3 regions of the Pseudomonas baltica genome follow, and region 3 is predicted to be linked to each of the others. Evidence: predicted binding sites of a transcription regulator. Region 3 holds the regulator's gene; each other region holds the start of a gene.
What was found. The regulator sigma-54, encoded in region 3, starts transcription at its own class of promoters, with help from an activator protein. The targets are predictions, from matches to a motif close to ANTGGCATNNANNTTGCTNT.
Positions count from the first base shown of each region.

Region 1: the regulator sigma-54 is predicted to act here: its motif matches at 1,067-1,086, upstream of nirB (nitrite reductase large subunit NirB).
Region 2: the regulator sigma-54 is predicted to act here: its motif matches at 1,826-1,845, upstream of glnA (glutamate--ammonia ligase).

Region 1 is NZ_CP134771.1:1,584,716-1,587,994, reverse strand. It holds gene REH34_RS06965 (sulfite reductase subunit alpha) at 1-908, shown strand, start outside; gene nirB (nitrite reductase large subunit NirB) at 1,214-3,279, shown strand, end outside.
Region 2 is NZ_CP134771.1:3,916,332-3,919,610, forward strand. It holds gene REH34_RS17610 (chorismate mutase) at 1-164, opposite strand, end outside; gene glnA (glutamate--ammonia ligase) at 322-1,728, opposite strand; gene thiI (tRNA uracil 4-sulfurtransferase ThiI) at 2,060-3,279, shown strand, end outside.
Region 3 is NZ_CP134771.1:2,512,362-2,515,640, forward strand. It holds gene lptB (LPS export ABC transporter ATP-binding protein) at 1-424, shown strand, start outside; gene REH34_RS11105 (RNA polymerase factor sigma-54) at 607-2,100, shown strand; gene hpf (ribosome hibernation-promoting factor, HPF/YfiA family) at 2,178-2,489, shown strand; gene ptsN (PTS IIA-like nitrogen regulatory protein PtsN) at 2,501-2,965, shown strand; gene rapZ (RNase adapter RapZ) at 2,968-3,279, shown strand, end outside.

The sequences.
Region 1 (3,279 bases), 930 kb from region 3:
AGGCCGTGACCCTCAAGGATCAGGGCGACATGGCGCTGGCCGTGGCGCTGCAAAAGCATCTGGATATCTGCCGCATCACCCCTGACTGGTTGCGCATCGTGGCCGAACACAGCAACAGCGCGCTGCTCACCGAACTGCTGGCGCCCGAGCACAAGGCTCGGCTCAAGGACTGGCTATGGGGCCGGCAACTGGTGGATCTGCTGCACGAGTTCCCGGTGGATATCGATGCCACGCAACTGCTGGGCCTGCTCAAACCCTTGCAGCCCCGCCTGTACTCCATCAGTTCGAGCCCCAAGGTCACCCCCCACGAGGTGCACCTGACCGTTTCGACTGTGCGTTATCGCTGCAACGACCGCGCCCGCAGCGGTGTGTGCTCGGGCTTTCTGGCTGACCGCGCGCAGCAGACGTTGGTGCCGATCTTCACTCAACGCTCGGCGCATTTTCGTGTGCCCGCCGATCCCCATGCGCCGATGATCATGGTCGGCCCCGGCACCGGTGTGGCGCCGTTTCGCGCCTTCCTGCAGGAGCGCCAGGCCACCGGCGCGCCGGGCAAGAACTGGCTGCTGTTCGGCGAGCAGCGCCAGGCCAGCGATTTCTATTATCGCGACGAGCTGCAGGCGTGGCAGCGCGACGGGCATCTGCAGCGTCTGGACACGGCGTTTTCCCGCGATCAGCAGGCCAAGGTCTATGTGCAACAACGCCTGCTCGAGCAGGGCGCGCAGCTGTGGCAGTGGCTGGAGGAGGGCGGGCACTTTTACGTCTGTGGCGATGCGAGTGCGATGGCCCGGGACGTCGATGCGGCGCTCAGGCAGGTAGTGGCCGAGCACGGTGGCATGAGCGGCGAGCAGGCGCAGGCGTATGTGCAGGGTCTGAGTAACGCCAAGCGTTATGTGCGCGATGTGTACTGAAAGGAGGCGTTGCGCCGGGGGATGCACTCCGGTGGCGCAGGATGGGTGAAGTCACAGAACAGCTCCGCGAGCAGAGCCCGCCCCCACACGGCGCGCGCGATGCCTGTGGGACTGGGGCTGCCGAGGAAGAGGCCTCCACTGGCAGCGCAAATTTTCAGATTGGCACAGATGCTGCTTTCACCCTGGTACTGACTCGCCGACCACATTCGGCCAGTGCACAACCCCATCGAATACCAGGCAAAGGCGCCTGGAGCTTAACGGCTCCAGGCGCTTTTTTTTTGCCTTTTTTTTACCGAGGAGTCGCCATGAATGCGCCACTGAGCATCGAGCCGCGGGAAAGACTGATCGTCATCGGCAATGGCATGGTCGGCCACCACTGCGTCGAACAACTGATCGAGCGCGGGGCGCTGAGCCGCTTCGACGTACGGGTGTTCGGCGAAGAGCGCCAGCGCGCTTACGACCGCGTGCATCTGTCCGAATATTTCAGTGGTTCCGATGCCGAGGCACTGGCGCTGGGCGAAGCCGATCTGTATGGCCGCCATGGCGTGCATCTGCATCTGAGCGAGGCGGTGCTCGAGATCGATCGCGAACGCCGCGAAGTGGTCACCGCACTCGGTCGTTATGGCTACGATCGCCTGGTGCTGGCGACCGGTTCCTACCCGTTCGTGCCACCGATCAGCGGATCCGAGGGCAACGCGCGACTGGTCTACCGCACCCTGGATGACCTCGACAGCATTCGTGCGGCGGCGGCCAACGCCCGTCGCGGCGTGGTGGTGGGTGGCGGCCTGCTGGGCCTGGAGGCCGCCAACGCCTTGAAGTCCCTGGGCCTGGAAGCCCATGTGGTGGAGTTCGCGCCGCGCTTGATGCCGGTGCAACTCGACAGCGATGGCGGCGCCGCCTTGCGTGCACAGATCGAGGCCTTGGGCGTCGGTGTGCACACCTCCCGCGCCACGCAATCGGTGGTGGCGGGTGAAGGCTATCGCTATCGGATGAATTTCGACGGCGGCGAGTTTCTCGAGACCGACCTGATCGTGTTCTCGGCCGGCATTCGCCCTCAGGATGCGCTGGGCCGCAGCAGTGGCCTGGAGATCGCGGCGCGCGGTGGCGTGGTGATCGACGCGCACTGCCGCAGCAGCGATGCGCGGATCTTCGCCATCGGCGAATGTGCTTCATGGAATGGCAGCGTCTTCGGCCTGGTCGCGCCGGGCTACAGCATGGCGCGCAATGTCGCCAGCACCCTGGCCGGGGAGCAGCACGCGACCTTCGCCGGTGCCGACATGTCTACCAAGCTCAAGCTGCTGGGGGTCGACGTCGGCTCCATCGGCGACGCCCACGCCGCCACGCCGGGTGCCAGGAGCTATCGTTTCATCGACGAGGCCAACGCCAGCTACCGGCGCCTGGTGGTGGATGCCGAGGGCAAGAAAGTCATTGGCGCCGTGCTGGTGGGTGACAACAGCTACTACGACACCTTGCTGCAATACGTGCAGAACGCTATCAAGCTGCCAGCCGATCCCGCGTGCCTGATCCTGCCGCTGGCCTCCGGCGCGCCGAGCCTGGGCGCCGACGCGTTGCCGGACACGGCCACTGTCTGCTCCTGCCACAACGTCACCAAGGGCGCGATCTGCACGGCCATCGACGACGGCTGCGCCGAGCTGGGGCAACTCAAGGCGCAGACCAAGGCCTGCACCGGCTGCGGCGGGTGCGCGGCGTTGCTCAAGCAAGTCTTCGAACACGAACTGATCGCCCGCGGCGTGGCGGTCGACAAGAGCCTGTGTGAACACTTCGCCCACACCCGGCAAGAGCTTTACGCGCTGGCCCGGGTCGAGGGCATTCACAGTTTCGACGAGATGCTCGTCAAGCACGGCCGGGGTCACGTCGGCTGCGATATCTGCAAGCCCACTGTGGCCAACGTGCTGGCGTCGTGCTGGAACCGGCCGATCATGGACCCGTCCCTGGTACCACTGCAGGACACCAACGACACCTTCATGGCCAACATGCAGAAAAACGGCACCTACTCGGTAGTGCCGCGCATTCCTGGAGGCGAGATCACCCCGGACAAGCTCATCGCCATTGGCGCGGTGGCAAAGAAATACGACCTCTACACCAAGATTACCGGGGGGCAGCGCATCGACCTGTTCGGCGCGCAGCTGCACGAACTGCCGGACATCTGGAGCGAACTGATCGCCGCGGGCTTCGAGACCGGGCATGCCTACGGCAAGTCGACGCGCACGGTGAAGTCCTGCGTGGGCAGCACCTGGTGCCGTTACGGCGTGCAGGACAGCGTGCAGATGGCGCTGCTGATCGAGGATCGCTACAAGGGCCTGCGCTCGCCGCACAAGCTTAAGTTCGCGGTGTCGGGCTGTACCCGCGA
Region 2 (3,279 bases), 1.4 Mb from region 3:
TTGCGGCTGTCCCATTTGCTCAGGGCCACTTGATCGGCGATGGCCAGGCGCTGCTGGATGCTCTGCATCAGCGGGTCGAGGCTGGCCGGGGCCGGAGCCGCGTTGGCTTGGGTGCAGGCGGCGATGGCGCACAGGAGCAGCGGCAGGATGTGGAATCTGGGCATGGGCAGGGCTCGATCTTGTTGGTATGGGGGCGGGCATTGTCGGCAAGTGGCGGGAGAGCGGCAAGCCCTGATCGGCACGAGACTTGTGCAGGATGTTTGCGGCTGGCGCCCATAAAAAAAGCCACCCGAAGGTGGCCTTTTTCAAATCAAGCTGGGTTTAGACGCTGTAGTACAGGTCGTATTCCAGAGGGTGCACGAAAGTGCGGACCTTGATTTCTTCTTCGCTCTTCAGCTCGATGTAGGCATCGATGAAGTCGTCGCTGAACACGCCGCCCTTGGTCAGGAACGCGCGGCCTTTGTCCAGTTCTTCCAGTGCTTCTTTCAGGCTGCCGCAAACTTGTGGGATCTCTGCTGCTTCTTCTGGCGGCAGGTCATACAGGTTCTTGTCGGCTGCATCGCCAGGGTGGATCTTGTTCTGGATACCGTCCAGGCCGGCCATCAGCAGTGCTGCGAATGCCAGGTACGGGTTGGCAGCCGGATCCGGGAAGCGTGCTTCGATACGACGGCCTTTAGGGCTGGAGACGTAAGGAATGCGGATCGAAGCGGAACGGTTGCGAGCCGAGTAGGCCAGCATCACTGGTGCTTCGAAACCTGGTACCAGACGCTTGTAGGAGTTGGTAGCCGGGTTGGTGAAGCCGTTCAGTGCCTTACCGTGCTTGATGATGCCGCCGATGAAGAACAGGGCGGTGTCGGACAGGCCGGCATAGCCTTCGCCAGCGAAGGTGTTCTTGCCATCTTTGGAGATGGACATGTGAACGTGCATACCCGAACCGTTATCGCCGTACAGAGGCTTGGGCATGAAGGTAGCGGTGCGGCCGTAAGCGTCGGCAACGTTGTGCACGCAGTACTTCAGGGTTTGAACTTCGTCGGCTTTTTTCACCAGGGTGTTGAAGCGCACGCCGATTTCGTTCTGGCCGGCGGTCGCAACTTCGTGGTGGTGAACTTCGACGAACTGGCCCATTTCTTCCAGTGCGTTGCACATGGCAGTACGGATTTCGTGGTCGTGGTCGACCGGTGGCAGCGGGAAGTAGCCGCCTTTGATGCCAGGACGGTGGCCTTTGTTGCCGCCGTCGACGTCGCCGTCGGTCATCCAGGCGGCTTGTTCAGAGAAGATCTTGAACATGGAGCCGGAGATGTCGGACTTGAATTTCACTTCGTCGAAGATGAAGAATTCTGGTTCAGGGCCGACGAATACAGTGTCACCAATACCGGTGGTCTTCAGGTAGGCTTCGGCGCGGTGAGCGATTGCACGCGGGTCGCGGTCGTAGCCTTGCATGGTCGACGGTTCGATAACGTCGCAGACGAGGATCAGAGTCGGTTCTTCGGTGAACGGATCCAGAACGGCAGTTTCGTCGTCCGGCAGCAGGATCATGTCGGACGCTTCGATGCCTTTCCAGCCAGCAATGGAGGAGCCGTCGAACATCTTGCCGACTTCGAAGAAGTCGTCATCCAGTGCATCACGCGCTGGCATGGTGACGTGCTGCTGCTTGCCTTTAGTGTCAGTGAAGCGCAGATCAATCCACTTAACGTCATGATCTTTGATGAGTTGAACCGACTTCGACATGTTGTCCTCCGGGGTGGATTAGGGCTGGTAGTGGTTAGCCCTGTAATTTTGGTGATGCCGGGCGCGAATAGTCCGCCAAGGCAACCTGCCTCACAAGAGAGCAATTTGCATGCCAGTGCCCCGAGATGGGCTTTGACGCCAAAATTCAAGGTTTAAGGGTACTTAGGGTGTTTTTTATACAGTCCAGGGCACCTTTATGGTGCGCATTAATTTGCGATTGGTCTATTTTGGTGCGATGAAATCCGTTTGTACGATATCTGGTTAAACCTTGAGCAATTTCCGCTATAATCCGCCCCCCTGTTTTCAGACCGACCCTTCGCGCCCAGTTTTCATGAAACTAATCGTAAAAGTCTTCCCAGAGATCACCATCAAAAGCCCGCCTGTGCGCAAGCGATTCATTCGCCAGCTGGCGCGCAACATCCGGCTGGTTGTCCGCGATCTGGACCCACAGCTGGTGGTCAACGGTGTCTGGGACAATCTCGAAGTCGAGACCCGTGTGGAAGACCCGAAGGTGTTGCGTGAAATTACCGAGCGCCTGAGCTGCACACCGGGCATCGCGCACTTTTTGCATGTCAACGAGTACCCGCTGGGCGATTTCGACGACATCGTCGCCAAGTGCAAGACCCATTTCGGCGACCAGCTGCCTGGCAAGATCTTTTCGATCCGCTGCAAGCGTGCCGGCAAGCATAGTTTCACCTCGATGGATGTCGAGCGTCATGTCGGCAGCCAGCTGCGCCGTGAATGCGGGGCCGCCGGTATCGATCTGAAAAAGCCCGACGTGGTGGTACGCCTCGAAATTCGCGACAAGCGTCTGTTCGTCATCCACGGTCAGCACAATAGCGTCGGCGGTTTTCCGCTGGGCGCGCTGGAGCAGACCATGGTGCTGATGTCCGGCGGCTTCGATTCCACCGTGGCCGCCTATCAGATGATGCGCCGCGGCATGATGACCCACTTCTGTTTCTTCAATCTGGGCGGCAGGGCCCACGAATTGGGGGTCATGGAGGTCGCGCACTTCCTCTGGAAGAAGTACGGCAGCTCCCATAGGGTGCTCTTTATCAGCGTTCCTTTCGAGGAAGTCGTCGGCGAAATTCTCGGAAAAGTCGACAACAGTCACATGGGCGTCATTCTCAAGCGTATGATGTTGCGCGCAGCCACGCATTTCGCCGAGCAATTGCAGATCAATGCGCTGGTGACCGGAGAGGCGATTTCCCAGGTGTCGAGCCAGACCCTGCCCAACCTCTCTGCCATCGATCGGGCGACCGAGATGCTGGTGTTGCGGCCGCTGCTGGCCAGTCACAAGCAGGACATCATCGACCAGGCGGTCGAGATTGGTACTGCAGATTTCGCCCGGCACATGCCGGAATATTGTGGGGTGATTTCGGTCAACCCCACCACCAACGCCAAGCTGCCGCGTGTGGTTCATGAAGAACAGAAGTTCGACATGGCCATCCTGGAGCGGGCGTTGGAGCGCGCCCGACTGGTGTCGATCGATAATGTGATCGACGAGTTGGGCCAGGACATCGATGTCGAAGAGGTCGCCAACATCACGGC
Region 3 (3,279 bases):
CATCCTCGAGACCCGCAAGGAGCTCGACGGCGATGCCCGGCGCAAGGAACTCGAAAGCCTCTTGCAGGAATTCCACATTACCCACATCCGTGACAACCTCGGCATGAGTCTGTCCGGCGGCGAACGCCGCCGCGTGGAGATTGCCCGGGCCCTGGCCACGGCGCCCAAGTTCATCCTGCTGGACGAACCCTTCGCGGGCGTGGACCCTATCTCGGTCGGCGACATCAAGCAGATCATCCACCACCTCAAGGCCAAGGGCATCGGCGTTCTGATCACCGACCACAACGTACGTGAGACGCTGGACATCTGCGAAACCGCATACATCGTCAGCGATGGGCAACTGATTGCCGAAGGCAACGCAGCCGCTATCATGGCCAATGAGCTGGTCAAGGAAGTGTACCTCGGGCACGAGTTCCGCCTGTAGAAGTCCCCGCGCCCGGAGCGTTTTCCGCGGTCCTCCAAACCTTTTGGTTTAAATTGGACAAACGCTCTAGGCAAACACTCGGGTTTCAGGCATATAATTTGCTTACGACATAAAGCCGGGCGCTTCGGCGCCTTGTAGTGGATGGCGCTCTGCGCCGGCGAATAAGGTGTTAAGCCCCAGCCATGAAACCATCGCTCGTCCTAAGAATGGGCCAGCAACTGACGATGACACCGCAGTTGCAACAGGCCATCCGCCTTCTCCAGCTATCGACTCTGGATCTCCAACAGGAAATCCAGGAAGCGCTGGAATCCAATCCTATGCTCGAACGCCAGGAGGAAGGTGACGACTTCGATAACAGCGATCCGCTGGCGGACAATATCGAGCAGAAAACCACGCCGGACATCCAGGAGCCCACGTTCGAGAGCAGCGCCCCTACCGTCGACAACCTCGAAGAAGGCGAATGGGGAGAGCGTATTCCCAACGAGCTGCCGGTCGATACCGCCTGGGAAGACATCTACCAAACCAGCGCCAGCAACCTGCCCAGCAATGACGATGACGAGTGGGACTTCACCACCCGTACCTCGGCTGGCGAGAGCCTGCAGAGCCATTTGCTCTGGCAATTGAACCTCGCGCCGATGTCGGATACCGATCGTTTGATCGCCGTGACCCTGATCGACTGCATCAACAACCAGGGCTACCTGGACGAGACCTTGCAGGAAGTCTGCGACTCGTTCGACCCGGAGCTCGATATCGAGCTCGACGAGGTTGAAGCCGTTCTCCACCGCATCCAGCAATTCGAGCCGTCCGGGATCGGCGCGCGCAACCTCAGCGAATGCCTGCTACTGCAATTGCGCCAGTTGCCCCCGCGCACTCGCTGGCTGGCGGAAGCGCAGCGCTTGGTCACTGACTTCATCGACATGCTCGGCAGCCGCGATTACAGCCAGCTGATGCGCCGCATGAAGCTCAAGGAAGACGAACTGCGCCAGGTCATCGAACTGGTCCAGAGCCTCAACCCACGCCCAGGCTCGCAGATCGAATCTTCCGAACCCGAATACGTGGTCCCTGACGTCATCGTGCGCAAGGACAACGAGCGCTGGCTGGTCGAGCTAAACCAGGAAAGCGTGCCGCGCCTGCGGGTCAACCCTCAGTACGCAGGCTTTGTCCGCCGCGCCGATACCAGCGCCGACAATACCTTCATGCGTAACCAGCTGCAGGAAGCCCGCTGGTTCATCAAGAGCCTGCAGAGCCGCAACGAGACCCTGATGAAGGTCGCCACGCAGATCGTCGAGCACCAACGCGGCTTCCTGGACTACGGCGACGAGGCCATGAAGCCGCTGGTCCTCCACGATATCGCCGAAGCGGTCGGCATGCACGAATCGACGATTTCACGGGTCACCACGCAGAAATACATGCACACGCCCCGCGGCATCTATGAATTGAAATACTTTTTTTCAAGCCATGTCAGCACCTCCGAAGGCGGTGAATGCTCGTCTACGGCGATTCGGGCAATCATCAAGAAACTGGTCGCAGCGGAAAATCAGAAAAAGCCATTGAGCGACAGCAAGATCGCTGGTTTACTGGAGGCACAAGGCATCCAGGTAGCACGTCGCACCGTCGCCAAGTATCGCGAGTCTTTGGGAATCGCTCCCTCCAGCGAACGCAAGCGGTTGATGTAGCGCCTGGATGCGCCACAGCGTTCCAGTGGCAGGCCTTCAGCCTGTCTCTTTATGCACTGGCAATAAGGAGAAGCGGTATGCAAGTCAACATCAGTGGACACCAACTGGATGTGACCGAGCCCATGCGCAGCTACGTAGGCGAAAAACTCGCCAAACTTGAGCGGCACGTCGGCAAGATTACCAACGTGCAGGTGATCATGGAGGTCGAGAAGCTGAAACAGAAAATCGAAGCCACCCTGCACGTCGCTGGCGCCAAGGATATCGTTGCCAATGCCGAACATGATGACATGTACGCTGCCATCGACCTGCTGACCGACAAGCTCGACCGACAATTGCTCAAGCATAAGGAAAAACAGCTAAGCCAGCTTCAAGGTGCTGCTGCTCGCTGATACCCCAACCCATGATCCGACTTGAAAATATCCTGACCCCTGGCCGTTCCCTCGTGAACGTGCTGGGGAGCAGTAAAAAAAACGCCATCGAAAAGATCGCCGATCTGATCGCTGAACAGGTGCCCGCGCTGCCTCAGCAGACCGTGTACGAAGCGTTGCTTGCCCGTGAAAAACTCGGCTCGACCGGTTTTGGCAACGGTATCGCCATCCCCCATTGCCGCCTGAAGGGTTGTGACGCGCCCATCAGTGCCCTGCTCCATTTGCAACACGCCATAGATTTCGATGCAATCGACGGCGAGCCGGTGGATCTGTTGTTCGTGTTGTTGGTGCCCGAGGCTGCCACCGACGCACACCTCGAATTGCTCCGCCAGATCGCCAGCATGCTCGATCGAAAGGAAGTTCGTGACAACCTACGCAAGGCCAGCAGTAGCGAGGCCCTGTACCAAGTCGTGTTGGACGCCCAGAACGGTCAGTAATCATGCGTTTGATCATCGTCAGCGGTCGCTCCGGCTCCGGCAAGAGCACAGCCCTGGATGTACTGGAAGACAACGGCTTCTACTGCATCGATAATCTGCCGGCCGGCTTGCTGCCCGAGCTGGCGGAGCGCGCACTGATCCATACCGAACTGGCCCAGCCACTGGTAGCCGTCTCCATCGATGCCCGCAATCTGCCCAGCCATCTGAGCCGCTTCCCGGAGCTGCTCGATGAAGTCCGCGGCCGTCATATCCAGTGCGACGTGCTTTATCTGGATGCCGACGAAGAGACACTGCTCAAACGCTTTTCCGAAACT